Regions from separate parts of the Klebsiella sp. F11 genome, predicted to be linked through region 2. Evidence: predicted binding sites of a transcription regulator. Region 2 holds the regulator's gene; each other region holds the start of a gene.
What was found. Region 2 encodes PurR, which represses purine synthesis genes. Its sites were predicted from a motif close to CANGCAAACGTTTGCNTG; they were not measured.
Positions count from the first base shown of each region.

Region 1: a site for PurR is predicted at 2,301-2,318, ahead of gcvT (glycine cleavage system aminomethyltransferase GcvT). Genes of this name have one in related genera too.
Region 3: a site for PurR is predicted at 4,619-4,636, ahead of pyrD (quinone-dependent dihydroorotate dehydrogenase). Genes of this name have one in related genera too.
Region 4: a site for PurR is predicted at 4,713-4,730, ahead of AC1M2H_RS25740 (NCS2 family permease). Genes of this name have one in related genera too.

Region 1 is NZ_CM160060.1:916,266-923,747, forward strand. It holds gene ubiH (2-octaprenyl-6-methoxyphenyl hydroxylase) at 1-773, shown strand, start outside; gene ubiI (FAD-dependent 2-octaprenylphenol hydroxylase) at 784-1,986, shown strand; gene gcvT (glycine cleavage system aminomethyltransferase GcvT) at 2,410-3,504, shown strand; gene gcvH (glycine cleavage system protein GcvH) at 3,527-3,916, shown strand; gene gcvP (aminomethyl-transferring glycine dehydrogenase) at 4,092-6,965, shown strand; gene AC1M2H_RS04695 (SDR family oxidoreductase) at 7,026-7,482, shown strand, end outside.
Region 2 is NZ_CM160060.1:2,583,244-2,590,725, forward strand. It holds gene punC (purine nucleoside transporter PunC) at 1-303, opposite strand, end outside; gene punR (DNA-binding transcriptional activator PunR) at 416-1,327, shown strand; gene purR (HTH-type transcriptional repressor PurR) at 1,345-2,370, opposite strand; gene cydH (cytochrome bd-I oxidase subunit CydH) at 2,665-2,754, shown strand; gene AC1M2H_RS12865 (MFS transporter) at 2,917-4,083, shown strand; gene sodB (superoxide dismutase [Fe]) at 4,123-4,704, opposite strand; gene AC1M2H_RS12875 (C40 family peptidase) at 4,824-5,708, opposite strand; gene AC1M2H_RS12880 (Grx4 family monothiol glutaredoxin) at 6,046-6,393, shown strand; gene rnt (ribonuclease T) at 6,446-7,093, opposite strand; gene gloA (lactoylglutathione lyase) at 7,200-7,482, opposite strand, start outside.
Region 3 is NZ_CM160060.1:3,640,927-3,648,408, forward strand. It holds gene rlmKL (bifunctional 23S rRNA (guanine(2069)-N(7))-methyltransferase RlmK/23S rRNA (guanine(2445)-N(2))-methyltransferase RlmL) at 1-1,547, opposite strand, end outside; gene AC1M2H_RS18050 (YcbX family protein) at 1,646-2,755, shown strand; gene zapC (cell division protein ZapC) at 2,803-3,345, opposite strand; gene pyrD (quinone-dependent dihydroorotate dehydrogenase) at 3,513-4,523, opposite strand; gene ssuE (NADPH-dependent FMN reductase) at 4,776-5,351, shown strand; gene ssuD (FMNH2-dependent alkanesulfonate monooxygenase) at 5,433-6,578, shown strand; gene ssuC (aliphatic sulfonate ABC transporter permease SsuC) at 6,589-7,380, shown strand; gene ssuB (aliphatic sulfonates ABC transporter ATP-binding protein) at 7,377-7,482, shown strand, end outside.
Region 4 is NZ_CM160060.1:5,233,041-5,240,522, reverse strand. It holds gene AC1M2H_RS25770 (ABC transporter permease) at 1-233, shown strand, start outside; gene AC1M2H_RS25765 (YjcB family protein) at 287-568, opposite strand; gene AC1M2H_RS25760 (EAL domain-containing protein) at 1,061-2,665, shown strand; gene soxS (superoxide response transcriptional regulator SoxS) at 2,650-2,979, opposite strand; gene soxR (redox-sensitive transcriptional activator SoxR) at 3,066-3,524, shown strand; gene AC1M2H_RS25745 (glutathione S-transferase family protein) at 3,782-4,450, shown strand; gene AC1M2H_RS25740 (NCS2 family permease) at 4,844-6,193, shown strand; gene AC1M2H_RS25735 (Na+/H+ antiporter) at 6,343-7,482, shown strand, end outside.

The DNA.
Region 1 (7,482 bases), 1.7 Mb from region 2:
TCCGCCGATGGGAGGTGGGCGTTAGCATCACCCTGGACAGCGGCGAAACGATTGACGGCAGGCTGCTGGTGGCGGCGGACGGATCGCGCTCGACCATCGGCGCCCGCTGCGGTATCAGCTGGCAGCAGCAGCCCTACCAACAGCTGGCGATCGTTGCCAACGTCAGCACCGCTTTGCCCCACGAGGGACGCGCCTTTGAGCGGTTTACCGAGCACGGTCCCCTGGCGATGCTGCCGATGTCGCAGGGCCGCTGTTCGCTGGTGTGGTGCCACCCTCAGGCGCGGTATGACGACGTCCTGAGCTGGTCGGATGCACGTTTTTGCCACGAGCTGCAGCAGGCGTTTGGCTGGCGGCTGGGGCGCATAACCCACGCCGGAAGGCGCAGCGTTTATCCGCTGGCGTTAACCACCGCTTCCCGCGCGGTTTCCCATCGCCTGGCGCTGGTCGGCAACGCGGCGCAGACGCTGCATCCCATTGCCGGACAGGGGTTTAACCTCGGCCTGCGCGATGTGATGAGCCTGGCGGAAATCGTTGCCCAGGCCGGCGCCAGCGGCCGCGATCCCGGCGATTATGCCTTGCTTGACCAGTATCAGGCGCGGCGTGCGGATGATAAGTCCGCCACTATCGGCGTGACCGATGGCCTGGTTCATCTGTTTGCCAACCGCTGGGCGCCGCTGGTTGCGGGGCGCAACGTCGGGCTGATGGCAATGGAATTATTTACTCCGGCGCGCGATGCGCTGGCGCAGCGTACCCTCGGTTGGGTCCCCCGTTAAGGAGTTGAACGTGCAAAGTGTTGATGTGGCCATTGTGGGCGGTGGCATGGTGGGGCTGGCGGTGGCCTGCGGACTGCAGGGTAGCGGGCTGCGCGTCGCCGTACTTGAGCAGGCTGAGCCACAGCCGTTGGATGCCGACGCGCGACCGGCGCTGCGGGTCTCGGCGATTAACGCCGCCAGCGAGAAGCTCCTGAGCAAGCTTGACGTCTGGTCAACTATTATCGCCCGGCGCGCCAGCTGTTATCACGGTATGGAAGTGTGGGATAAAGACAGCTTTGGCCGCATCAGCTTTGATGACCAAAGCCTGGGCTTCAGCCATCTCGGGCACATTATTGAAAACGCGGTGGTGCACCACGCGCTGTGGCAAAAGGCGCAGCGCTGTTCTGACGTCACGCTGCTGGCCCCGGCGCAGCTGCAGCAGGTAGCATGGGGTGAGAACGAAGCCTTTCTCAGCCTGCAGGACGGCAGCATGCTGACCGCCCGGCTGGTGGTCGGCGCCGACGGCGCCAACTCCTGGCTGCGCAACAAGGCCGATATTCCGCTGACCTTCTGGGACTATCGCCATCACGCGCTGGTGGCCACCATCCGCACCGCGGAGCCGCATAAAGCCGTCGCGCGCCAGGCCTTCCACGGCGAGGGTATTCTCGCTTTCCTGCCGCTCAGCGATCCGCACCTGTGCTCTATCGTCTGGTCGCTATCGCCGCAGGAAGCGGAGCAGATGCAGCAGGCGGACGAGGCGACGTTTAATCAGGCGCTGAATATCGCCTTCGATAACCGCCTCGGCCTGTGCCAGCTTGAGAGCGAGCGCGAAGTTTTCCCGCTTACCGGCCGCTACGCGCGCCAGTTTGCCGCCCATCGCCTGGCGCTGGTTGGCGACGCGGCCCACACCATCCACCCGCTGGCCGGGCAGGGGGTGAACCTCGGCTTTATGGATGCCGCCGAGCTTATCGATGAGATCCGGCGCCTGCATGCCCAGGGCAAGGATATTGGCCAGCATCTGTATCTACGTCGCTATGAGCGCAGCCGCAAGCACAGCGCCGCGCTGATGCTGGCGGGGATGCAGGGCTTTCGCGAAATGTTTGCCGGCAGCCATCCGGCGAAGAAGCTGCTGCGCGATATCGGCCTCAAGCTGGCCGATACGCTGCCGGGCGTCAAGCCGCAGCTGATCCGCCAGGCGATGGGCCTGAACGACCTTCCGGCCTGGTTACGTTAAGCGCGTCACACTTCTCTCCCCGGCCCTCGCGCCGGGTTTCCCCGTCTCATTTGAAATAATCTAATCTCAGCCGTTTTTTCGCATTAGTTTTATTAATGCCTCTCTTTTTTTGTGAAAGAAATCAGGCCCGTTTATTCGCATAAAATATCATCATCACCTGCCTGTCACTTTTGTTATGTTAATTTTATGTGGCATAAATCGCTTTTTGCCAGTCAATAATTCTGTAGAGTTTTCGGCGAGATTTGGTCATAAGCTAATGTGATGTCCTGATTTACCTTATGGTTTAACGCCGGTTTCGGTGGTAAGTTCAGGCCAAAGGTAACGTTTGCGTCGGCGCCAGCGAAGGGCCCCGATGCCGGATTTCGCGGGGCGAAATCGCCGCCAAAAAAAGTAGCTGGTTCCGTTTTATTCGACGAGGAAAAGATGGCTCAACAGACTCCGTTGTATGAACAACACACGCTGTGCGGTGCGCGCATGGTGGACTTCCACGGCTGGATGATGCCGCTGCACTACGGTTCCCAGATTGATGAGCACCATGCGGTGCGCAGCGATGCCGGCATGTTCGACGTCTCGCACATGACCATCGTCGACTTCCACGGTAGCCGGATTCGCGAGTTCCTGCGCTATCTGCTGGCTAACGATGTGGCGAAGCTCACCGTCCCGGGCAAGGCGCTGTACAGCGGAATGCTGACCGCTTCGGCGGGCGTTATCGATGACCTGATTGTCTATTTCCTGGCGGAAGACTATTTCCGCCTCGTGGTTAACTCCGCGACCCGCGAAAAAGACCTCGCCTGGATTAGCCAGCAGGCTGAACCCTATGGCCTGGAGATAACCGTGCGCGACGATCTGGCGCTGATCGCCGTTCAGGGGCCGCAGGCGAAAGAGAGAGCCGCCACCCTGTTTAACGAGCAGCAGCGCCAGGCCGTTGCCGGCATGAAGCCGTTTTTTGGCGTACAGGCGGGAGATCTGTTTATCGCCACCACCGGCTATACCGGCGAGGCGGGCTATGAGATTGCGCTGCCGAAAGAGCAGGCCGCAGATTTCTGGCGCAGCCTGCTGGACGCGGGCGTGAAGCCCTGCGGCCTCGGCGCGCGCGACACGCTGCGTCTGGAAGCCGGGATGAACCTGTACGGCCAGGATATGGACGAAGGCGTCTCCCCGCTGGCGGCAAATATGGGCTGGACCATCGCCTGGGAACCTGCCGATCGCAACTTTATTGGTCGTGAAGCGCTGGAGCTGCAGCGTGAAAAAGGCACCGAACAGCTGGTTGGCCTGGTGATGACCGAGAAGGGCGTGCTGCGCGGCGGTCTGCCGGTGCGCTTTACCGACGCTGACGGTAATCAGCACGAGGGCATTATCACCAGCGGAACGTTCTCCCCGACGCTGGGCTACAGTATTGCACTGGCACGCGTACCGGCGGGCATCGGTGAAACGGCCGTCGTACAGATTCGTAACCGCGAAATGCCGGTAAAAGTGACTAAACCCGTTTTTGTGCGTAACGGCAAAGCCGTTGCGTGATTCCCCCTTTTGGAGATGAATGATGAGCAACGTACCAGCAGAACTGAAATACAGTAAAGAACACGAATGGCTGCGCAAAGAAGCCGACGGCACCTACACCGTTGGCATCACCGAGCACGCGCAGGAGCTGCTTGGCGATATGGTTTTCGTCGATCTGCCAGAAGTCGGGACGACCGTTGACGCCGGCGATGACTGCGCCGTTGCGGAGTCGGTCAAAGCGGCCTCGGATATCTATGCCCCGATTAGCGGCGAGATCGTGGCGGTGAACGAAGAGCTGAACGACTCCCCGGAGCTGGTTAACAGCGAACCGTACGCTGCCGGCTGGATCTTCAAGATCAAAGCCAGCGATGAAACTCAGGTCGCGGCGCTGCTGGACGCGACGGCCTACGCCGCGCTGTTAGAAGACGAGTAAGTACCTCCATCCTTCACGCCACAGGCGCGTCGGTCGCTGGCTTTTGTAAGCCGCGGAGCGTCGCTGCCCGCCGCGTGAATGATTTTGCGTATTAAGGCCCGGCGAGCATTCGTGATCCACCGGGCACACCAGTCAGACAATTACGATTCACTGCACGTTTCAGGAACCATCGCTCATGACTCAGACTTTAGGTCAGCTTGAAAACCGCGGCGCCTTTATTGAACGTCACATCGGTCCGGATGCTCAGCAACAGCAGGAGATGCTGAAAACCGTTGGCGCCGATTCGCTTAACGCCCTGATTGGCCAGATTGTGCCGCAGGATATTCAGCTGGCAACGCCGCCGCAGGTTGGCGACGCGACGACGGAATTCGCCGCGCTCGCGGAGCTGAAGGCGATCGCCGGGCGTAACAAGCGCTTTAAGTCTTACATCGGCATGGGTTACACCGCCGTGCAGCTGCCGCCGGTTATTCAGCGCAATATGCTGGAAAATCCGGGCTGGTATACCGCGTATACCCCCTATCAGCCGGAAGTGTCGCAGGGCCGTCTGGAATCGCTGCTCAACTTCCAGCAGGTCACGCTCGATCTGACCGGGCTGGATATCGCCTCCGCCTCGCTGCTGGATGAAGCAACCGCCGGCGCGGAAGCGATGGCGATGGCTAAGCGCGTCAGCAAGCTGAAGAACGCGAACCGCTTCTTCGTGGCCGCCGACGTGCATCCGCAAACCCTGGACGTGGTGCGCACCCGCGCGGAAACCTTCGGCTTCGATGTTATCGTCGATGATGCGGACAAAGCGCTCGATCATCAGGACGTTTTCGGCGTGCTGCTGCAGCAGGTCGGCACCACCGGCGAAGTGCACGATTACTCAGGCCTGATTGCCGAGCTGAAAGCGCGCAAGGTCGTGGTGAGCGTGGCGGCCGACTTTATGGCGCTGGTGCTGCTGATCGCTCCGGGCAAGCAGGGGGCCGATATCGTCTTCGGTTCCGCCCAGCGTTTCGGCGTGCCGATGGGCTACGGCGGCCCGCACGCGGCCTTCTTTGCGGCAAAAGATGAATTCAAACGCTCCATGCCCGGCCGTATTATCGGCGTATCGAAAGATGCCGCCGGCAACACCGCGCTGCGCATGGCGATGCAGACCCGCGAGCAGCATATCCGCCGCGAGAAAGCGAACTCCAATATTTGTACTTCCCAGGTGCTGCTGGCCAACATCGCCAGCCTGTACGCGGTCTTCCACGGCCCGGCGGGCCTGAAGCGTATCGCCGGCCGCATCCATCGCCTGACGGATATTCTCGCCGCCGGCCTGCAGAAGAAAGGGCTCAAGCTGCGCCACGCGCACTACTTTGACACCCTGTGCGTCGACGTTGCCGATAAAGCCGCGGTGCTGGCGCGCGCCGAGGCGCTGGAAATTAACCTGCGCAGCGACATTCACAACGCGGTCGGCATCACCCTTGATGAAGCGACCACCCGCGAAGACGTGCTCAACCTGTTCCGCGCGATCCTTGGCGACGCGCACGGGCTGGATATCGATGCGCTGGACAAAGACGTGGCGCTCGACAGCCGTTCGATCCCTGCCAGCATGCTGCGCGACGATGCGATCCTCACCCATCCGGTATTTAATCGCTATCACAGCGAAACCGAGATGATGCGCTATATGCACTCCCTGGAGCGGAAAGATCTGGCGCTGAATCAGGCGATGATCCCGCTGGGATCCTGCACCATGAAGCTTAACGCCGCGGCGGAAATGATCCCGATCACCTGGCCCGAGTTTGCCGAGCTGCACCCGTTCTGCCCGGCAGAGCAGGCGGAAGGCTACCATCAGATGATCGCCCAGCTCTCCGACTGGCTGGTGAAGCTGACCGGCTATGACGCCGTCTGCATGCAGCCGAACTCCGGCGCCCAGGGGGAATACGCCGGCCTGCTGGCGATTCGCCACTACCACGAAAGCCGCAATGAAGGCCATCGCGATATCTGCCTGATCCCAAGCTCGGCGCACGGCACCAACCCGGCGTCCGCGCAGATGGCAGGGATGCAGGTGGTAGTGGTGGCCTGCGATAAAAACGGCAACATCGATCTCGCCGATCTGCGCCTCAAGGCGGAGCAGGCGGGTGAGAACCTCTCCTGCATCATGGTGACCTACCCGTCAACCCACGGCGTTTACGAAGAGACCATTCGCGAAGTGTGCGAAATCGTGCATCAGTTCGGCGGCCAGGTTTACCTCGACGGCGCGAATATGAACGCGCAGGTGGGCATTACCTCTCCGGGCTTTATCGGCGCGGACGTGTCGCACCTCAATCTGCATAAAACCTTCTGCATTCCGCACGGCGGCGGCGGCCCGGGCATGGGACCGATCGGCGTGAAGGCGCACCTGGCCCCGTTCGTGCCGGGCCACAGCGTGGTGCAAATTGAAGGCATGCTGACCCGTCAGGGCGCGGTTTCTGCGGCGCCGTTCGGCAGCGCCTCCATTTTACCGATCAGCTGGATGTATATCCGCATGATGGGCGCGGAAGGGCTGAAGCAGGCCAGCCAGGTGGCGATCCTCAACGCCAACTACATTGCGACGCGCCTGAAAGAGGCTTTCCCGGTGCTCTATACCGGCCGCGACGGCCGTGTGGCGCACGAATGCATTCTGGATATCCGTCCGCTGAAGGAAGAGACCGGCATCAGCGAGCTGGACATCGCCAAGCGTCTGATCGATTTTGGTTTCCACGCGCCGACCATGTCCTTCCCGGTGGCCGGTACGCTGATGGTTGAGCCGACCGAATCGGAAAGCAAAGCCGAGCTGGACCGCTTTATCGAGGCGATGCTGGCGATCCGCGGCGAAATCGACCGCGTGCAGGCGGGCGAGTGGCCGCTGGCGGATAACCCGCTGGTTAACGCCCCGCACACCCAGGGTGAGCTGGTTGCCGAATGGGGTCATCCGTACACCCGCGAGCTGGCGGTGTTCCCGGCAGGGCTGGCGAACAAATACTGGCCGACGGTGAAGCGTCTGGATGATGTTTACGGCGACCGTAACCTGTTCTGCTCCTGCGTCCCGCTGAGCGAATACCAGTAATTCTCTGATTAGACTATCTTTTAAAGGCGCTGCGGCGCCTTTATTTTTTGGGAGAAGAAGATGGCTGTAGTATTGATTACCGGCGCCAGCCGCGGAATCGGCAGGGCGACGGCGCTGCTGCTGGCGCAGGAAGGCTATACCGTGGCGGTGAATTATCATCACAACGTGAACGCGGCGACGGAAGTGGTGAATGAGATTATTGCCCAGGGCGGCAAGGCTATCGCCCTGCGCGCGGATATCAGCGACGAAGCGCAGGTGATGGCGATGTTCGCCGGCATCGACCGCCTTGGTGAACCCCTGAGCGCGCTGGTGAATAATGCCGGCATTCTGTTTACCCAGAGCTCTGTCGAAGAGCTGAGCGCCGAGCGGATTAACCGGGTGCTGAGCACCAACGTCACCGGCTATTTTCTTTGCTGCCGGGAAGCGGTGAAGCGAATGTCCCATAAGCACGGCGGGAAAGGCGGTGCGATTGTGAACGTCTCTTCCGCCGCATCGCGGCTGGGTGCGCCGTTTGAGT
Region 2 (7,482 bases):
CAGCGCCAGCATCAGATTCGCGTCCCGTACCCACAGCATGCCAAGGCAGCCGACGGCGAAGATCGCCAGGCCGCTGAGCAGTACCGGCCTGCGCCCGTAGCGATCGGATACCGGACCCCAGAACAGCTGGCCAACGGCGAAACCGGCGAGAAACACGCTGAGGCTGGCGCTGACCGAGGCCGCCGAAGTATTCAGATCCTGCTGGATAGCCGAAAACGCCGGCAGATACATATCGGTTGCGAGGAAGCCCAGCACGCTGAGGCCCGCTAACCAAACTAAAAATCCTTTCCCGGGTTGTTGCATAAAGTTCTCTTTCTTCTGATACAGGTAAGATGTCGCAGAGTGTAGGGAGTGCATTCTGGCTTGTGAAACGCTAATATTTGTTACATGCGTTCAAAAATTTTGCAGGCAGAATATGTGGTCCGAATACTCCCTTGAAGTGGTTGATGCGGTTGCCCGCAACGGCAGCTTTAGCGCTGCGGCTCAGGAGCTGCATCGTGTCCCTTCTGCGGTCAGCTACACCGTGCGTCAGCTCGAAGAGTGGCTGGCGGTTCCGCTCTTCGAACGACGTCATCGCGACGTCGAACTCACCCCGGCCGGGGTGTGGTTTTTACAGGAAGGGCGTTCTGTTATCAAAAAAATGCAGATCACCCGCCGCCAGTGCCAGCAGATCGCCAACGGCTGGCGCGGGCAGCTCTCGATTGCGGTTGACGATATCGTCAAGCCGGCGCGTATGCGGCAGATGATTGTCGATTTTTATCGTCACTTTCCGGACGTCGAGCTGATTGTCTTCCAGGAGGTGTTTAACGGCGTCTGGGACGCGCTGGCCGACGGCCGCGTGGAGCTGGCTATCGGCGCGACCCGCTCGATTCCGGTCGGCGGACGCTACGCCTTTCGCGACATGGGCATGCTGAGCTGGCACTGCGTGGTGGCCAGCCACCATCCGCTGGCAAAAATGAGCGGTCCGCTGAGCGATGATACGTTGCGCAACTGGCCGTCGCTGGTCAGGGAGGATACCTCCCGCTCGCTGCCGAAGCGCACGACGTGGCTGCTGGATAATCAGAAGAGGGTGGTGGTGCCGGACTGGGACGCCTCGACAACCTGCCTGTCGGCCGGGCTGTGCATCGGCATGGTGCCGTCGCACTTCGCCCGCCCGCGGATCGATAGCGGCGAATGGACGGCGCTGGAGCTGGAAAATCCGTTCCCGGACGCCGCCTGCTGTCTGACCTGGCAGCAGAGCGATATCTCGCCGGCACTCTCCTGGCTGCTGGACTATCTTGGCGACAGCGAAACGTTAAATCGGGAGTGGCTGCGGGCGCCGGAATAGGCGGCGCCCCGCCGGGATTAGCGGCGGTAGTCGACGAACGGGCCGTCGATCACCGAGCGGCGCTCGACCAGGCGCGGGTGAACTTCGATAGACTGCGACTCCTCGCGCTTGTTAACGATGCGGTCCATCAGCATATTGAATGCGGCTTCGCCGAGAGAGTCCTTTGGCTGATGAATGGTGGTCAGCGCCGGGCTAAAGTAGCGGGCGTTGCGCACGTTGTCATAGCCAATCAGCGAAATATCCTGCGGCACGCGCAGGCCCATTTCGTCGGCTGCGCAAATCGCCCCCATCGCCATGATATCGCCGCCGCAGAAGATGGCGGTCGGGCGGTGCGGCTGGCTGATGATCTGCTGCATGGCGCGGTAGCCGGACTCAGGCTCGAAGTCGCCCTGAACCACCCAGCTTTCCGGGACGCGAATCTGCGCTTCTTCCATCGCTTTCATAAAACCGGCCAGGCGACCGGCGCCGGTGTTGCGCTCCAGCGGACCCGGGATCACGCCGATTTCACGGTGGCCGCGTTCGACAAGATAGCGGCCGGCCATGTAACCGCCTTCAAAGGCGTTATCGATCACCGAATCGGTAAAGTCGGCCTTGGACTCGCCCCAGTCCATCACCACCATCGGGATGTTGCGGTACTCTTCGAGCATGGAGAGCACCGACTGCGGATATTCGGAGCACATGACCAGCAGACCGTCGACGCGCTTTTGCGCCATCATCGACAGGTAGGCCTGCTGTTTTTCCGGATCGTTCCACGCGTTGCCCAGAATCAGGGTGTAGCCCTTCTGGAAGCAGCTTTTCTCGACGGACTCGATAATCTCGGCAAAATAGGCCGCTTCGCTGCTGGTGGCCAGCAGGCCGATCGATTTGGTGTGATTAACCTTCAGGCTGCGCGCCACCGCACTCGGAGAGTAGTGCAGCTCTTTGATGGCGGCCCATACCGCGTTGCGCGTCTCTTCAGCCACAAAACGGGTTTTGTTAATTACATGTGACACTGTTGTAGTGGAAACGTTTGCGCGCTTCGCTACATCTTTAATTGTTGCCATTACTTCTCTCTCCAGACCTTGACCTGATCGTCTGATTATCGATACGTAACCGTTTGCCTATACACACCCTGAGCGCAATGTTCAACATTGCATCACGTCGGGAAACGACACAGAACGACAGGAAGGGGTCAATGGCCGATACGCTTTCAAATTAGCGTGGGATTTTGTCCGATCTTGCGGCAAAGGGGAAGAGTAAAAACGTGCATCGCCCTAAATCTCAGAAGATTTTTATGCAATACTGTGCAAAAATGAGCAGGCTCACTTTTCTTGTGGGGATAATCAGGGGGAAAATTGATGGATACAGATTTAAAGTTTTCGCTGACCACGACGATTATTGTTCTGGGGCTGATCGTGGCCGCAGCGCTGACCGCCGTACTGCACTAATTCTTGCGGGGGAGAGGCTCCTTTCCCCCATTCCCACGCATTATTATCAAATTCGCAAAAATCTTTTGCCATTTCGTTTACTTTTGTTTTTCTGTGATTGATGTCATGCTTTTGCCTTCTGATGAGATACCGTCGCTGAGGACGGTTTGCTGGAGTCATTGCATGAAAATCAACTTTCCCCTGTTAGCGCTGGCCGTTGGGGCGTTTGGTATCGGTACGACCGAATTTTCCCCGATGGGATTGCTACCGGTGATCGCGAAAGGCGTGGATGTATCCATTCCCGCCGCGGGGATGCTGATTAGCGCCTACGCCATCGGCGTGATGGTCGGAGCGCCGCTGATGACGCTGCTGCTGTCGCATCGCGCGCGCCGCAGCGCGCTAATTTTCCTGATGGCTATTTTTACCCTTGGCAACGTCCTCTCTTCAATGGCGCCGGATTACACCACGCTGCTGCTCTCGCGCATTATCACCAGCCTGAACCACGGCGCCTTCTTCGGCCTCGGCTCGGTGGTGGCCGCGAGCGTGGTGCCTAAGCACAAGCAGGCCAGCGCGGTGGCAACCATGTTTATGGGTCTGACCATCGCCAATATTGGCGGCGTCCCGGCGGCGACCTGGCTGGGTGAAACCATCGGCTGGCGCATGTCCTTCCTCGCCACGGCGGGTCTTGGCCTGGTGGCGATGGCCGGCCTGTGGTTCTCGCTGCCGAAAGGCAGCGCAGGGGAGCGGCCGAATGTGAAGGAAGAGCTGGCGGTATTGATGCGGCCGCAGGTGCTTTCCGCGCTGCTGACCACCGTGCTCGGGGCCGGGGCGATGTTCACTCTCTATACCTATATTTCGCCGGTGCTGCATACCATTACCCACGCTTCGCCGCTGTTCGTCACCGCGATGCTGGTGCTGATTGGCGTCGGCTTCTCTCTGGGCAACTACCTTGGCGGAAAATTTGCCGACCGCTCGGTTTCCGGCACGCTGAAGGGATTTTTACTGCTGCTGATGGTTATCATGCTGGCGATCCCGCTGCTGGCGCAGTCGCAGATTGGCGCGGCCATCAGCATGGTAGTGTGGGGCGCGGCGACGTTCGCCGTGGTGCCGCCGCTGCAGATGCGCGTGATGCGCGTGGCTCATGAAGCGCCGGGGCTCTCTTCTTCGGTGAATATCGGGGCGTTTAACCTCGGCAATGCGCTGGGCGCGGCGGCCGGCGGGGCGGTAATTTCCGGCGGCCTGGGCTACGCATTTGTTCCGGTGATGGGCGCGATCATCGCCGGGGTGGCGCTGATGCTGGTGCTGTTCAGCAGTCGTTCGCGGCCGGAAGAGGCCTTAGCCAGCAGCTAGTTGTTACCGCAGAAGGGGAAACCCTTCTGCGGTACCGTTTTATGCCGCCAGATTAGCCGCGACAAACTTCCAGTTTACCAGCGCCCAGAAGTGCTCCAGATAGTTCGGACGGGCGTTACGGTAGTCAATGTAATAAGCATGTTCCCAGACATCCACGGTCAGCAGCGGCGTAGCGCTGCCGGTGAGCGGCGTACCGGCGTTGCTGGTCGAGACAATCGCCATACTGCCGTCGCCATTTTTGACCAGCCACGTCCAGCCGGCGCCGAAGTTTTTTGCCGCCGCATCGGTGAACTGCGCTTTAAAATCGGCGAAGCTACCGAAGGCTTTGGCGATAGCTGCCGCCAGTTCGCCTTCCGGCTCGCCGCCGGCGTTCGGCGCGAGACAGTTCCAGTAGAAGGTGTGGTTCCAGACCTGGGCGGCGTTGTTAAAGACGCCGCCTTCGGAAGAACGAACGATCTCTTCTAAAGACAGATCTGCAAAAGCGGTGCCCTTGATCAGGTTGTTGAGGTTGGTGACGTAGGCCTGGTGATGCTTACCGTAATGGTATTCCAGAGTTTCAGCGGAAATGTGCGGCGCCAGGGCGTCTTTTGCATATGGTAATGCAGGTAATTCGAACGACATTGCTACTCTCCTTATTATATTAATGCGTGCAATAACCACATCATGCACAGGGAGATAGTAGCAAATTAAAAGATGTGGCAAAAGAGAGAGTTAACCTGCCGCAGGCGCGGCAGGGGGCGCTAGCGGATGGTTTTAGGCGTCATCACGCGGCGGGCGCCAACGTAGTGGCGAACCCAGTAATCTTCGCTTAACGAGGTAATCTGAATATCGCGTCCGGTACGCGGCGACTGGATAAATTTGCCGTTACCAACGTACACGCCGACGTGATCCGCCGTGCCGCGGCCGCGGGTGCGGAAGAAGACCAGATCGCCGCTCTGCAGCTCGCCGCGGTCGACCGGGCGGGCATCGCGCAGGTGGTACATCTCGTTCGCCGTGCGCGGGATATGAATTTTCACCAGGTCTTTATAGGCGTAATAGACCAGCCCGCTGCAGTCAAAGCCGGTGCGCGGCGAGGTGCCGCCCCAGCGATAGGGCTTACCAATTTGGTCCATCAGCTTCGACATCGCGGTGCTTTGCGCTTTTTGCACCCGCACCTTATGCGCATCGGCAAGCGTCAGCGGCACTTCTTCTTCGGCAACCGGCTTGCAGCGCTTTTTGTAGCCTTTACGTACGACGCACTTCTGCTTCACGCTGGCCATCGCCCGCGTCGGCTCGATACTGGCAGTAGCCGAGGTCGCGCACTGCTTTTTATAGCCTTTGCGCAACACGCACTTTTTGGTTCCGCCGGCGGCCTGACGGTTTAAGGCCGTTTGGCTGGAGGCGGTGGTGCGGGTAGGGTGTTTGGCGCGGGAGGAGGTTGATGCTTTCTTGCTGGAGGTTTTGGCGCTGGATTTTGTTTTCTGACCGGAGGCTTTTTTCTTGCGTTCGCTGGAGCCCTTTACCTGATGCGCTTTTGACGCGGCGGAGGCGTGCGTATGCCCTGAAGCATGCGCCAGCGGTGTAAATGAGATAGATGTAAACAGTAATGCGCAGAGCGAAATCGCGATTTTGTTTAGCCGCGCCACCGAGCACTCCCCTGATTAATTACAGACATGTACACATGCCTGACCATGAATGACAAAACCCAACGATTCTAATGCATAAAAACCCTGAAAGTTAATACTCTTTTGTATCTAAAACGTCGTTTGATTAACAATTGCAAAAAAATATGCCAGACATTGACCGCCTTGTACAGAAAGTGCGCGGCAGGACGGCGCGCTGGCTGATGAAGTAATATTTTTAAGGCAACTTCAGTCTACAGAAGATAAAATAGAGTGAGTGAACAAAATGTTATTATCCGACCTGCGTTCAGGACGCTACAATGACAAATTACTGCCGTATAGAAGTTAAGGAAGCATGACAATGAGCACGACTGTAGAAAAAATCGAACGTCAAATCGCTGAAAACCCGATCCTGCTGTACATGAAAGGATCGCCGAAACTGCCAAGCTGCGGCTTTTCCGCTCAGACCGTGCAGGCGCTCTCCGCGTGCGGCGAACGCTTTGCCTACGTTGATATCCTGCAGAATCCGGACATCCGCGCGGAGCTGCCGAAGTATGCAAACTGGCCAACCTTCCCGCAGCTGTGGGTTGACGGCGAGCTGGTTGGCGGTTGCGACATCGTGATTGAAATGTATCAGCGCGGTGAACTCCAGCAGCTGATCAAAGAAACGGCGGCGAAGTACAAGGCCGACGAGCCGAAAGCAGAGTAATTCTGCTGCCAGCAAAAAAGCGACTTCATCGGAAGTCGCTTTTTTTTGTCTCTTATTCCGCCTCTGGCTGCGGTAGCGGCCAGCCGCCAAGACGCTTCCAGCGGTTGACTATCTCGCAGAACAGCCTGGCAGTCTGGTCGGTATCATACAGCGCGGAGTGCGCCTTGCTGCCATCAAACTCCATACCGGCGGCAAGACAGGCTTTCGAGAGCACGGTTTGACCGAGCGCCAGCCCGCTCAGGGCGGCGGTATCAAAGGTGACGAACGGGTGGAACGGATTGCGTTTCAGCCCGGCGCGCTCGGCGGCGGCCATGGTAAAGCTGAGATCGAAAGTGGCGTTGTGCGCCACCATAATGGCGCGATTGCAATCGCTATCCTTCATCCCCTTGCGGACCATTTTGAAAATCGCGTGCAGCGCGTCGTACTCGCTCACCGCGCCGCGTTCAGGGTCATTAGGGTTAATACCGTTAAAGGCCAGCGCTTCGGGCTGCAGGTTCGCACCCTCGAAAGGTTCAACATGAAAATGCAGCGTTTCGTCCGGCATCAACCAGCCCTGCTGATCCATTTTCAAGGTAATGGCGGCGATCTCAAGCAGGGCGTCGGTTTTGGCATTGAACCCGGCGGTTTCTACATCGATAACCACCGGATAAAAACCGCGAAAACGGTCGCACAGACCATTAAGTTGAACGTTCTCGGACATCAGATTCTCTTTACTGGAAAAAAGTAGCGCGCATTATGGCAAATTTTGCCGCGCCTTGCAGCAGTCAGGGGATAAAACAGCGGGCGCCGACGGGCGCCCGCTGCCGTTAGTGGCCGAGGCCTTTTCCGGCGTCTTTCTCTTCGATCAGTTCGATTTTGTAGCCGTCCGGATCTTCAACGAAGGCGATAACCGTGGTGCCGCCTTTAACCGGACCGGCTTCGCGAGTGACGTTACCGCCGTTCTGGCGAATACGCTCGCAGGCTTCTGCCGCATTATCCACGCTCAGGGCGATATGGCCGTAGGCGCTGCCGAGATCGTATTTGTCTACGCCCCAGTTGTAGGTCAGCTCGATAACCGCGGTATCGCTCTCCTCGCCGTAGCCAACGAAG
Region 3 (7,482 bases), 1.1 Mb from region 2:
TAGTCGGTCAGGTTGACCCACAGACGGGCGTTGTACTCCTGCACCTCGATAAAGTCGCCTTTTTCAGCCATTTTCTGGTACTGGTTTTTGCCTTTCTGCCGTTCGCGGGTTTTCAGCACCAGCTTATTCGGCGCGATACCTAATACCGAAATCGTCGCCGCGATAATATCGAACAGACGCTGGCGGGCCTTATGCGCATCGACGGTTTTCGGCGGCGCGTACTCCTGCACCACCACCCACTCGCCGTAGCGGTCGATAGCGACGTTATATTCCGGGAGATCGGCATCATACAGACGGTAGCACTCAATACCTTCCTGGCGCGCCCATTTCTCAAATTTCTTCAGGTTTTTACGCAGACGGTTGGCGAAATCTTCGGCCAGCGATACCGCCTTGCCGCCTTCGTTTTCGGCAATGTGGTAGTTTTTCTGCACGCAGTCCAGCGGGCCGTTTTTAGCCTTAAACTGCTTGTCCGCCCGCAGCTGCAGGCAGCTCAGCAGATCCGGCGAAGCGCTGAACAGCGACAGGTTCCAGCCGCCGAACTGGCTTTTCATCGTCCGGCCAAGCAGGCTGTGCAGGGCAATCAGCGCCGGCTCGCTCTCCAGACGCTCGCCGTACGGCGGGTTGCTAATCACCGTTCCGTACGGGCCTTTCGGCAGCGGGTTGCTCAGTTGAGCAACGTCTTTCGCTTCAAACGTAATCAGCTCACCGACGCCCGCGCGGCGGGCGTTGCTGCGCGCGCGCTCAATAACCCGCGCGTCGACGTCGGAGCCGTAGAAGCGCGACTCATAGGCCGCCAGCCCTTTGCGGGCGCGGGTCTGGGCTTCGGCCTTCACCTCTTTCCAGACCGCGTCATCGTGCTGAAGCCAGCCGCTGAAGCCCCAGTGACCGCGATGCAGGCCCGGCGCGCGGTCGGTAGCCAGCATCGCGGCTTCGATCAGCAGCGTACCGGAACCGCACAGCGGATCGAGCAGCGGCGTTCCCGGCACCCAGCCGGAACGCATGACGATCGCCGAGGCGAGGGTCTCTTTAATTGGCGCCATACCGGTACCGTCACGGTAGCCGCGCAGATGCAGGCCTTCGCCGCTCAGATCTAAAGAGATATGCGCCGTCTCTTTGTTCAGCCAGACGTTGATTCGCAGATCGGGATTTTCGCGATCGACATTCGGCCGCGGCAGGTTTTTACGCGTAAAGCTGTCGACGATGGCGTCTTTTACCTTCAGCGCACCGTACTGGCTGTTACGAATCTCTTCGTTCAGCCCGCTAAAGTGTACGGCGAAGGTGGCGTCAGGGGTGAAAATCTCCGTCCAGGGAATGGCCTGTACCCCGAGGTAAAGGTCCAAATCGCTATACACGCTACACTGGCCTAACGGCATCATGATGCGTGAGGCCAGCCGGCTCCACATCAGGCTTTGATACAGCAGGCGCGTATCTCCCTGAAAATGGACCCCGCCCTGGACTACCTGGCACTCCGCTGCGCCAAGTGATTCCAGTTCAGTTTTTAACAGCTCTTCAAGCCCACGAGCCGTACTGGCAAACAGAGAATTCATATCGTCACTTTTACTAAAAGAAAATTGGTGCGCATTATAGCCAATATGCGCCCCATGTCATAAAGTTAAAGGCTTATTTTTAAGCCCAGAGACTCCACATGGCAACGCTATCGCGACTTTTTATTCATCCCGTCAAATCGATGCGTGGAATTGGCCTGACGCATGCGTTTGCCGATATCAGCGGCCTGGCCTTCGATCGCCTGTTTATGGTGACGGAAACGGACGGCACCTTTATTACCGCCCGCCAGTTTCCACAGATGGTGAAATTCACCCCCGCTCCGCTGCAGGATGGCGTGCACCTGACCGCCCCTGACGGCAGCAGCGCAATCGTACGCTTCGCGGATTTCGCGCCGCAGGGCGAGCCGACCGAGGTGTGGGGAAACCATTTCACCGCCGTGGTTGCGCCGCCAACGGTTAACCAGTGGCTAAGCGGCTTTTTTAATCGCCAGGTGCAGCTGCGCTGGCTGGGGCCGCAGCTAACCCGCCGCGTTAAGCGCCATGACGCCGTCCCGCTCACCTTTGCCGACGGTTTCCCCTATTTACTCACCAACGAAGCCTCGCTGCGCGATCTGCAGCAGCGCTGCCCGGCCAGCGTACGTATGGAGCAGTTTCGCCCTAACCTTGTGGTCACCGGCGCCGAGGCATGGGAGGAAGATAGCTGGAAGGTGATTCGCATTGGCGAAGTGATTTTTGATGTCGCCAAGCCCTGCAGCCGCTGTATTTTTACCACCGTTAGTCCCGAGCGCGGGCAAAAGCATCCTTCCGGCGAGCCGCTGGCCACGCTGCAGCGTTTTCGCACCGCGCTGGACAATGGCGATGTCGATTTCGGTCAAAACCTGATTGCCCGCAGCAGCGGCGTTATTCGCGTGGGTGACGAAGTCGAGGTGCTGAGCCGCGGCCCGGCAAAGGCCTACGGCGCGGGCGAAAGCAATGATAGCGAACCTTCTGCAGCTCAGCAGAATGCGACGGTGGATATTGAGTGGCAGGGACAGCGTTTTACCGGCAATAACCAGCAGATTTTGCTGGAACAGCTCGAGCAGCAGGGGATCCGCGTGCCCTACTCCTGCCGGGCGGGCATCTGCGGCAGCTGCCGCATTCGGCTTGAGGAGGGTGAAGTCAGCCCGCTGAAGAACGACGCCGTTGCGGCGGATGGCACTATTCTGTGCTGTAGCTGCGTACCAAAAACCGACTTACGCCTGGCGCCCTGAGGTCTTCAGGAGCGCATCGGTCGGCGGGGCCAAAGAGGCTCGCCGGCCTAAACCGCCTCGCCGAGGCTGTAGCTGGAGATACGCGGGGCAGGCTGCAGTCTGTCGTTCATAATTTTAATCACGTCGCCAAGCTGCATCACCCGCCCGGCCAGGGTTAACCCCGGCTGCGCCAGCAGGCACAGCGCGGCATTTTCGCCAGGCTCCACCACCAGCAGATTCACCTGCTGCCCGGTTTCGCTGATCCAGGCGCTGGCGGCATCGCCGCCGCCGGGCTGCCAGCTCTCTTCATGAGTGGTGAAATGCCAGCTTTTCGGCATTTGAGGCTTCAGAAAACGAATGGCGACCAGCGCGTTAAGTACTAATTCCGCGCGCTGCTCTTTCGATAATTCTATATCCCGGCATTTTTCTTCGAAGGAAAAATAAAGAGCGGCGTCGTCAACGCAGAACCCGGATGGCGCGAATGCATCGGGCGTCAGCATCCGGCGCGCAAAGCGCGAGCGGAACAACATACCATTGGCCAAATCGAGCATCATGCGATCGTGCTCTTCATCGTAATACCAACGCCAGTTATCGTCAGGTTTAATCCGCATTTTTCCCCCGTCCTCTTTCACTTCTATCTGTAATGCACGGCATACGGCAACAGAATTATTTCCAAAATTAAGAAAAGACTAAAATGTCTAAATAAGCAACAATGAGGGAATATAAAACAACCAGGGCCGGAAATAAAGCCCTGGGGGTGTTTCAGAGGGGGAAAAGATTAGATATTGGTAACAATTTCTTTAATCAGCGGCGGGCCTTTAAAAATAAAGCCAGAATAAATCTGAACCAGCGTCGCGCCGGCAGCGATTTTTTCCCGGGCTGCAATAGCAGAGTCAATCCCACCTACTCCGATAATTGGCAGACGGCCGTTTAATTCTGTCGCCAGCATGCGGATAATCTCAGTGCTTTTTAATTGCAGAGGACGACCGCTGAGGCCACCGGTTTCATCGCAATATTGCATGCCCTGCACCAGCGATCGATCGAGAGTGGTATTGGTGGCAATGACGCCGTCAATATTATGGCGCACGAGGCTATCGGCTACCTGGATCAATTCCTCAAGAGAAAGATCCGGGGCGATCTTCACGGCCACAGGAACATATTTCTGATGCTTTTGCTGCAGCTCAAGCTGCTTATTTTTAATACCGGAAAGTAAATCATCGAGCGCGTCGCCATATTGTAACGTACGCAGCCCCGGGGTATTCGGCGAGGAGATATTAATGGCGATATAGCCGGCGTAGGGATAGACTTTTTCCATACAAATCAGATAATCATCTTTGCCCTGCTCAACCGGGGTATCCTTATTTTTACCAATATTAATCCCCAGAATACCGTCAAAATGCGCCTTTTTAACGTTCTCGACGAGATTATCAACGCCGAGATTATTAAAGCCCATGCGGTTGATCAACCCTTCTGCCGCCACCAGACGGAAGATCCTCGGCTTATCGTTGCCCGACTGCGCGCGCGGCGTCACGGTACCAATTTCGATGGAACCAAAACCCATTGCCCCGAGCGCATCGATGCACTCGCCGTTTTTATCCAGCCCGGCGGCAAGACCCAGCGGATTTTTAAACGTAAGCCCCATGCAGGTCACCGGTTTAGCCGGCACCTTCTGGCGGATCAGCATTTCAAGCGGCGTTCCCGATACGCGGCGTAATTGTTGGAAGGTTACTTCATGAGCGCGCTCAGGATCGAGCTGAAAAAGAGCTTTACGAACGAAGGGGTAGTACATGAACTCTCCTGGATTCCCGGTGTGCAAACCGGGGGCGTATTATGTTCGATCCTCAGCGGAAAGGGAATTGACCTGCGACAAAAAATAGCCCATCCCACGCAAACGTTTACTTTTCCGCCTTTCTTTATGCAAATTTTGACAAAACAAGGGTGGAAAAATCATTTAGGTAAATAAATCGCCTCTGTCACACTGCCGGTAAATGTTATCAATATTAGATAAATGCAGACATTTGGTTATAAGGAGAGAGAGAACATGCGCGTTATCACACTTGCGGGCAGCCCGCGCTACCCTTCCCGTTCCAGCGCCCTTCTGGAATACGCGAGGGAGACGCTCTCCGCCGCTGATGTTGAAGTTTGCCACTGGCATCTGCAGAATTTTGCCCCGGAAGATCTGCTTTATGCCCGTTTCGATAACCCGGCGCTGCATACCCTCAACGAACAGCTGGCCGGCGCGGACGGGCTGATTATCGCCACGCCGATCTATAAGGCCTCTTTTTCCGGCGCGCTGAAGACGCTGCTCGACCTGCTGCCGGAACGCGCGCTGGAGGGCAAAATCGTTCTGCCCCTGGCGACCGGCGGCACTATCGCCCATATGCTGGCGGTAGATTATGCCCTGAAGCCGGTTCTCAACGCGCTGAAGGCCCAGGAGATCCTCCACGGCGTGTTTGCCGACGATAGCCAGGTGACCGACTATCAGCACAAGCCGCAGTTTACGCCCAACCTGCAGAGTCGCCTCGACCTTGCGCTGGAGACCTTCTGGCAGGCGCTGCATCGGCCAACCAGCCGCGCGCCGGCCCTGAAAACCACCCGCGGAGTCGAACATGCGTAAACTCCTGGCACTCAGCGGGATGCTGATGCTCTCCGCCCCGGGACACGCGGCGCAGCCCGCAGCCCTGCAAGGAGCGAAATCATGAGTCTGAATATGTTCTGGTTTTTACCCACCCACGGTGACGGCCGCTATCTTGGCACCGAACAAGGCGCGCGTCCGGTTGATTACGGCTATCTGCAGCAGATTGCGCAGACCGCCGATCGGCTGGGGTTTACCGGCGTCCTGATCCCCACCGGACGATCGTGCGAGGACGCCTGGCTGGTGGCCGCCTCGATGATCCCGGTGACCCAGCGGCTGAAGTTTCTCGTCGCCCTGCGCCCGAGCGTGGTTTCGCCAACGGTCGCGGCGCGCCAGTCGGCAACCCTGGATCGGCTCTCCAACGGCCGGGCGCTGTTTAACCTGGTGACCGGCAGCGATCCGCAGGAGCTTGCCGGCGACGGCGTGTTCCTCGATCACGCCGAGCGCTACGAAGCCTCGGCGGAATTTACCCATATCTGGCGGCGGCTGATGGAGGGCGAAACCGTGACCTTCAACGGCAAGCACCAGCGCGTGCGCGGCGCGAAGCTGATGTTCCCGCCGCTGCAGCAGCCGCGTCCCCCGCTCTACTTCGGCGGATCCTCTGAGGTGGCGCAGGATCTTGCCGCCGAGCAGGTCGATCTCTATCTGACCTGGGGAGAGCCGCCGGCGCAGGTGGCGGAAAAAATCGCCCAGGTGCGCGAAAAGGCCGCGCTTCACGGGCGTAAGGTTCGCTTCGGCATCCGTCTGCATGTGATTGTGCGTGAAACCAACGCAGAGGCCTGGCAGGCGGCGGAGAGCCTGATTTCCCATCTGGACGATGACACTATCGCCCGGGCGCAGGCCGCCTTTGCGCAAACCGATTCCGTCGGCCAGCACCGCATGGCCGCGCTGCACAACGGCCAGCGCGACAGGCTCGAAATCAGCCCTAACCTGTGGGCCGGCGTCGGGCTGGCGCGCGGTGGCGCCGGAACCGCGCTGGTCGGCGACGCCGCCACGGTTGCCGAACGCATCAACGAATATGCCGCGCTCGGCATCGATAGCTTCGTGCTTTCCGGCTATCCGCATCTCGAAGAAGCCCTGCGCGTCGGCGAGCTGTTGTTCCCGCTGCTGGACGTCAATATTCCGTCAATCCCGCAGCCGCAGCGCCTGCTTCCACAGGGTGAAGCGGTGGCGAATGAATTTATCCCGCGTAAAGCGGCGCAGAGCTAAGGGGCGACATATGGCAACCCCCGGGCAAAAACTGCTGATTCGCCTCGCCCCCTGGTTTTTACCGGTAGGCACCGTCATCGTCTGGCAGCTCGCCTCGTCGGTGGGCTGGCTCTCCACCCGGATCCTGCCTTCGCCGGAAGGCGTGCTGAAGGCCTTCTGGACCCTCTCTGCCAGCGGCGAGCTTTGGCAGCATCTGGCCATCAGCTCGTGGCGCGCGCTGCTGGGTTTCGCGATCGGCGGTTCCATCGGCCTGACGTTAGGCATGATTAGCGGCCTCTCGCGCTGGGGCGAGCGCCTGCTGGATACCTCGATTCAGATGCTGCGCAACGTTCCGCACCTGGCCCTGATTCCGCTGGTGATTTTATGGTTCGGCATCGACGAGAGCGCCAAGATATTTCTCGTTGCGCTGGGCACCATGTTCCCGATGTACATCAACACCTGGCACGGAATTCGTAATATTGACCGCGGGCTGGTCGAGATGGCGCGCAGCTATGGCCTGTCGGGCTTTGCCTTGTTCCGCCACGTCATACTGCCCGGCGCCCTGCCGTCAATCATGGTGGGTATCCGCTTTGCGCTTGGCCTGATGTGGCTAACGCTGATCGTCGCCGAGACCATTTCGGCTAACGCCGGCATCGGCTACCTGGCGATGAACGCCCGCGAATTTTTGCAGACCGACGTGGTGGTCGTGGCCATCATTCTCTACGCCATTCTGGGCAAACTGGCCGACTTCAGCGCGCAGCTGCTGGAGCGCGTCTGGCTGCGCTGGAATCCGGCCTATCATCTTCAGGAGGCTAACGCATGACCACCGCCCGTCTGAACCCTGGGATCCCGCTGTTGCTCAACGGCGTGACCAAACGCTACGGCGAGAATACGATTCTTAACGCGCTTGATTTACACATTCCCA
Region 4 (7,482 bases), 2.6 Mb from region 2:
TCGCCGCCAGCATCTTTGTGTTTCTGGAGTCGCTGGATGAGTTTACCGGCACCTTTTTTGTCGGCGCGCCGGATATCACCACGCTGCCGCTGCTGCTATACAACGCCAGCATGTCGGGAAACTATCAGGTGTCGTCTATTACCGCGCTGATTTTATTACTGCCGTCGCTGCTGTTTATGCTGGTTATTCATAAATTTATGCGCCCGGAAATGCTGGCGAAAATGGGCAAATAGCGCTCAGGCTACCCGCCAGTAAAAACGCTTCCCGGTGGGAAGCGTTTTTACTATCAGGTCATAATCATCGGCCACTCTGGCGGCGTCTGGCTCATCACTTCAACCATGACGTCTTTAATGTTGCCCCAGATTTTGGCAACGTCGATCAGCGTGATGCCGAGCAGGCCGGTGGCAAACCAGCAGGCGGCGACCAGCCCCAGGCCGCTGCAGATCACCGCTAAGCCGGCGTAGTCGCTTTTACGCAGCTGAATATTCATCGAGCTGGCTAAAAACATCAGCACTGCGCTCACCAGCGGCCAGCGCAGCAGTATGACACTGGTAGTAATGGAAGCCATTAACCTGATCCTCAAAGAAAGTCGGGGCCTTTGACAACCTGGCGAGACTGACGATGACGTGGCGCTCTGGCTATCGACGGGCAAACAAACGAACAATGAAACAATGTTTCCGTTTCATTAGGATATGTGAACTATATCACACTTGTTCTTTTATTCACCAGCCAAAAATTGCGTTTTTTATGTGCTCTTAAACCATTTTAATATTGTGGTTAATGGCGCGGCGAGCCATAGCCACGCCCGCCATGACGGTAAAGCTGGCGCTTTAATACGCCGGACTCTTTTTTTGCCATACTTATAAACGCGGCGCCGCTCTCATTATGTCGAGAATGTTTCTCGATTGTTCTATAAATTAGTATTATTCATCATTATCAGGTGTATGGTTTTTACGCCAAATAGCCGATTGCTAAATGACTGAGTGTTGTATAAGAGTAGGCATCTGCCATTGTGGGCTTTTACCGTGACTAAGGCGTATCGCATGGATATAAAGCGGAAATGAGTCGTAGTGTTTCGCATAAGGCGTTGAGAATATTCGGTATTACCCTGTTCATCCTGCTGCCAGTGGTTGTGGCATCGTGGCTTGCCCAACACCGGGCAAGGGTGGAAACCGACGACCAGCTCCGCTCGTTTTCTCAACTGGCGCTGCAGCAAACCGAAATGGTTATTCATGAGGTCGAACAAGCGCGGGAAAAGGCCCTGCAATACCAGGGGATAATATGTTCGCCGCAGCATCAGAGATATATGCTGGATATTGTTCGCAGCCTGCTTTACGTCGATGATTTAATCTATGCGAAAGGCGCTGATTTCTTTTGCTCAACCGCCGTTCGCCCCGATACGGCATGGCGTATCGGGACAGCTAATTATACAAAGAAACCGGATATCGCTATCTATTACTATCGTGATACGCCGTTTTATCCCGGTTTTGCCATGACCTATATGCAGCGCGGTCACTATGTCGCGGTGATTAACCCACTTTCCTATAGTACGCTCATATCCAGCGATAGAGATTTAGCCTACGGTCTGTTCGATACCAAAACGAATCAGTTTTTCTCCGTCAGCAAAAATACCGACGCCGCGGCGCTACGTCCGCTGATCCGCCCTGAAGATACCTTTTTCCAGCAGGATCGCCGGGTCTACACCGTTGCCCATTCGGCGAAGCGCCCTATTGCGGTGATCATGTCCACCTCGCGCGTTGGTTATTATAAAAATTTATATGACCAGATAATGATTACCCTGCCGCTGGGCCTGATTTGTAGCTCATTGATTTTACTGATGTGGCTGAGAACCCGGCGGCAGTATCACTCCCCGCGCAGCATGCTACAGCGCGCGCTGTGCCGCCGCCAGCTGTGCCTGCACTATCAGCCGATCGTTGATATTAAAACGAACCGCTGCGTCGGGGCCGAAGCGCTGCTGCGCTGGCCCGGGCGCGATGGTCCGGTGATGAGCCCGGCTGAGTTCATCCCGCTGGCGGAAAACGAAGGGCTGATCGCGCAGGTGACGGACTACGTGGTGGATGAGGTGTTTGCCGATCTGGGCGAATTCCTCGCCAGCCATCCTCAGCTGTACGTCGCGATTAACCTCTCGGCCACGGATTTCCACTCCGCGCGGCTGATTAGCCAGATTAGTGAAAAGGCGCGAAGCCATGCGGTGTGCATCAACCAGATTAAAATCGAAGTGACCGAGCGCGGGTTTATTGACGTGCAGAAAACGACGCCGGTGATCCAGGCCTTTCGCGAAGCGGGATATGAAGTCGCCATCGATGATTTCGGCACCGGCTACTCCAACCTGCATAACCTCTCTTCGCTCAATGTCGATATTCTCAAGATCGATAAGTCCTTTATCGATACGCTGACGACCCACGGCACCAGCCATATGATCGCCGAGCATATTATTGAGATGGCGCGCAGCCTGCACCTGAAAACCGTGGCCGAGGGCGTCGAAACGTCGGACCAGGTTAAGTGGCTACAGAAGCGCGGCGTCCGCTATTGCCAGGGCTGGCACTTTGCGAAGGCGATGCCGGTGCAGGAGTTTAAGCAGTGGCTGATTAAGGTACCAGCCCGGCTTAGCCCCTGCGCGCAAAGCCGTCAGGCGGAAATCTGATGGCGATAGTCGCTGGGGGTGCGGTCATACTCCCGGCGGAACACCCGTGAAAACGTCTGCTGCGAGACGTAGCCCAGATCCATCGCGATATCAAAGATCGGGCGCTGGGTGGTTCTGAGGGCTTCCGCGGCCAGCAGCAGCCGGCGCTGACGAATGTAATCACCCAGCGTCTGATGCGTAACGGCGCGGAACATCCGCTGAAGATACCATTTCGAGTACCCCGACTTTTTGGCGACTACATCAATGTTAAGTGGTTGATCGATATGTTCATCAATCCATTCAATAAGCGTTTGGATAATATCCTGATGGGACATAAAGCGGCCTCTCTCTCAATTCTCGATTCGTCGTTTTGTCTGCGGGCGAGTATAATTCCTCAAGTTAACTTGAGGTAAAGCGCTTTATGGAAAAGAAATCACCCCGTATTAAAACGCTGTTGACCCCGGGCGAAGTGGCGAAACGTACCGGCGTTGCCGTCTCGGCGCTCCATTTCTATGAAAGCAAAGGGCTGATTCACAGCCAGCGCAACGCCGGCAACCAGCGGCGCTATCGTCGCGACGTGCTGCGCGCGGTGGCGATTATCAAAATTGCGCAGCGCATTGGCATTCCTCTGGCCACCATCGGCGACGCCTTTGGCGTCCTGCCCGAAGGCCACAACTTAAGCGCCAAAGAGTGGAAGCAGCTGTCGTCGGTGTGGCGGGATGAGCTGGACCGGCGTATTCATACGCTGACCGCGCTGCGCGATCAGCTGGATGGCTGCATTGGCTGCGGCTGCCTGTCGCGACGGGACTGCCCGCTGCGCAACCCGGGAGACAAGCTGGGCGAAGAGGGAACCGGCGCGCGACTGCTGGAGGATGATTAAAAAACTAAAGCGCCACAACAGGGCGCTTTAGTTGTTTTCCGGTCTTTGTCTTTCGCTCTATCCCGCTGGTTCGCAGGAGGGTTTCCCCCGACGTCGGCTCACCTCAGTATTGCGCAACGGTTGATGGAGGTTCCGGATTGCGCCGACAATCTAATTGTGGCACATCCCCTGACGTCTACTCGTTTATTTCAGCGAAATTTTCCCGCCATTCGCCGCCAGTTCCTATAGTTAATTTGAACAAATGACGGGAGAGACCCATGCTGACGGTACATCACCTGAATCAATCGCGATCGCAGCGCGTGCTCTGGGCCCTGGAGGAGCTGCAGCTGCCCTACCAGATCGTCTGCTATTCGCGGCAGAAAAATATGCTGGCGCCGCCGGAGTTAAAAAACATTCACCCGCTGGGCAAGTCCCCGGTCGTGGAGGACAACGGCTACGTGCTGGCGGAGTCCGGGGCGATACTCGAATATCTGCAGGAGACCTACGATAGCACGCAGCAGCTGCGGCCCCAGGCGCTGGCGGACAGGCTGCAGTACCGCTTTTGGCTGCACTATGCCGAAGGTTCGCTGATGCCCCTGATGGTGATGAAGCTGGTCTTGTCTCGTCTCGGCAAGGCGCCGGTGCCGTTCGGCATGCGCACGCTGGGCGGCGCGCTGGGGAAGGGGATGCAGAAGGCCTGGCTTGACCGGCAGATTGCCACCCACGCCGCCTTTATCGAAGAGCACCTCTCCCGATGGCCGTGGTTCGCCGGCGAAAACCTGAGCATGGCCGATATTCAGATGAGCTTTCCGCTGCTGGCGCTGCAGTCGCGCGGCGGAATCGACGGTCTTGCGCACATCGCCCGCTGGACCCAGCGTATCGAACAACGTCCGGCCTGGCAGCGCGCCATTGAGCGCGGCGGCCCCTTCACGCTGCAGGGCGCCTGAGGCATCACCTTTTACGATGGCCGGCGCGAATTGCTATCGGCGCTATGCAAAAATGTTAGCAGATTGCGCATAGACGATAACGTTTGCGCATCGGCTGGTTATTTCCTGAACGTCATAAGCGAAATTTAGCGAAAGACGTCAAACTCCAGTTGAAAAGGGCCATCTAAAGGCTGGATAATCGTTTGCCTTATTATTTTGCTCGCTATTTATCCTGCCAACAGGAGGGGAGCAAAGTAATTTTGACCACCGTATTGTATGCGCGGAGTTAAACGTTTGCTTTTTTTGCAGCCCCCCTGGCGCTGCGATATAGCACAAGGAGATCGCGTTGAACTGGCAGTGGATGGTCCACCACGCATACCGACGAATGATAAAAATTCTCAGGGGAAGTTTTCTATGTCTACGCCTTCAGCGCGTACCGGCGGTTCATTAGACGCCTGGTTTAAAATTTCAGCTCGCGGCAGCTCCGTGCGTCAGGAGATTGTTGCCGGTTTAACCACCTTTCTGGCGATGGTGTACTCGGTCATCGTGGTACCGGGCATGCTGGGTAAAGCCGGGTTCCCACCGGCGGCGGTGTTTGTCTCCACCTGCCTGGTGGCGGGCGTCGGCTCTCTGGTTATGGGGCTGTGGGCCAACCTGCCGCTGGCAATCGGCTGCGCTATCTCGCTGACCGCCTTTACCGCCTTCAGCCTGGTGCTGGGGCAGCACATCAGCATCCCGGTTGCGCTGGGCGCCGTGTTCCTGATGGGCGTGCTGTTTACTATTATCTCCGCAACCGGCATTCGCAGCTGGATCTTACGCAACCTGCCGCAGGGCGTTGCGCACGGCACCGGCATCGGTATCGGTCTGTTCCTGCTGCTGATCGCCGCCAACGGCGTGGGCCTGGTGATTAAGAACCCGCTGGACGGCCTGCCGGTAACGCTGGGGCATTTCGACAGCTTCCCGGTGATTATGTCGCTGGTGGGGCTGGCGGTGATTATCGGCCTCGAAAAAATGAAGGTGCCGGGCGGCATTCTGCTGACCATTATCGGCGTGTCGATCGTCGGCCTGATTTTCGACCCTAACGTCCACTTCTCCGGGATTTTCGCCATGCCGTCGCTGAGCGACGACAAAGGCAACTCGCTGATCGGCAGCCTCGATATCATCGGCGCGCTGAATCCGGTGGTGCTGCCGAGCGTGCTGGCGCTGGTGATGACGGCGGTCTTCGATGCCACCGGCACCATTCGCGCGGTCGCCGGGCAGGCGAACCTGCTGGATAAAGACGGGCAGATCATCAACGGCGGTAAAGCGCTGACCACCGACTCCCTGAGCAGCGTCTTCTCCGGCCTGGTCGGCGCGGCGCCGGCGGCGGTGTATATCGAATCAGCCGCGGGTACCGCCGCCGGCGGTAAAACCGGCCTGACCGCGGTGACGGTTGGCGTGCTGTTCCTGCTGATCCTGTTCCTCTCTCCGCTCTCCTATCTGGTTCCCGCCTACGCCACCGCGCCGGCGCTGATGTACGTCGGCCTGCTGATGCTGAGCAACGTGGCGAAAATCGACTTTAACGATTTTGTCGATGCGATGGCGGGCCTGATTACCGCGGTCTTTATCGTGCTGACCTGCAACATCGTTACCGGCATCATGATCGGCTTCGCGTCGCTGGTTATCGGGCGCCTGGTTTCCGGGGAGTGGCGCAAGCTGAACCTCGGCACCGTGATCATTGCCGCGGCGCTGGTTATCTTCTACGCCGGCGGTTGGGCAATTTAAGCTATTTTTGCTGACAACGGGCGGCTCAGGCCGCCCGTTTAATTTTTAAGCCACATCCTGTTTCCTTTTGCGTTAATCTGGGTAGCGTATCATTTCGAGACATGACGCCTCAGATGTAAAAATAAGAACACGCAGCAAACAGGGAACACATGGAAATATTCTTTACCATACTCATCATGACCCTCGTGGTCTCTCTCTCCGGGGTGGTTACACGCGTACTGCCCTTTCAGGTTCCGCTACCTTTAATTCAGATCGCCATCGGCGCGCTGCTGGCCTGGCCTACCTTCGGGCTGCACGTCGAATTCGATCCTGAACTCTTCCTGGTCCTCTTTATTCCGCCGCTGCTTTTTGCCGACGGCTGGAAGACGCCGACCCGCGAGTTCATCGAGCACGGGCGAGAGATTTTTGGCCTCGCGCTGGCGCTGGTGCTGGTGACGGTGGTGGGGATCGGCTACCTCATTTACTGGATTGTCCCGGGCATTCCGCTGATCCCGGCCTTTGCGCTGGCGGCGGTGCTGTCGCCAACCGATGCGGTCGCGCTCTCCGGGATTGTCGGCGAAGGGCGGATCCCGAAAAAAATTATGGGGATACTGCAGGGCGAAGCGTTGATGAACGACGCTTCCGGCCTGGTCTCGCTGAAGTTTGCCGTCGCGGTGGCGATGGGCACGATGGTCTTTACCGTCGGCGGCGCGACGGTCGAGTTCTTCAAGGTGGCGATAGGCGGCATCCTCGCCGGTTTTGTCGTCAGCTGGCTGTACGGGCGCTCGATGCGCTTCCTCAGCCGCTGGGGCGGCGACGAGCCGGCCACGCAGATTGTGCTGCTGTTCCTGCTGCCGTTTGCCTCCTACCTGATCGCCGAACACATCGGCTTTTCCGGGATCCTGGCCGCGGTCGCCGCGGGGATGACCATCACGCGTTCCGGGGTGATGCGCACCGCGCCGCTGGCGATGCGCCTGCGCGCCAACAGCACCTGGGCGATGCTGGAGTTCGTGTTTAACGGCATGGTGTTCCTGCTGTTAGGCCTGCAGCTGCCGGATATTCTGTCGAGCTCGCTGGTGGCGGCGGAAGCGGACCCCAACGTCGAAACCTGGATGCTGTTTACCGATATTGTCCTGATTTACGCCGCGCTGATGCTGGTTCGTTTTGGCTGGTTGTGGACGATGCGCAAGCTCAGCCAGCGCTTCCTGAAGAATAAACCGATGGAGTTTGGCTCCTGGACAACCCGCGAGCTGCTGATCTCCTCGGTGGCCGGGGTGCGCGGGGCTATCACCCTCGCCGGCGTGCTGTCG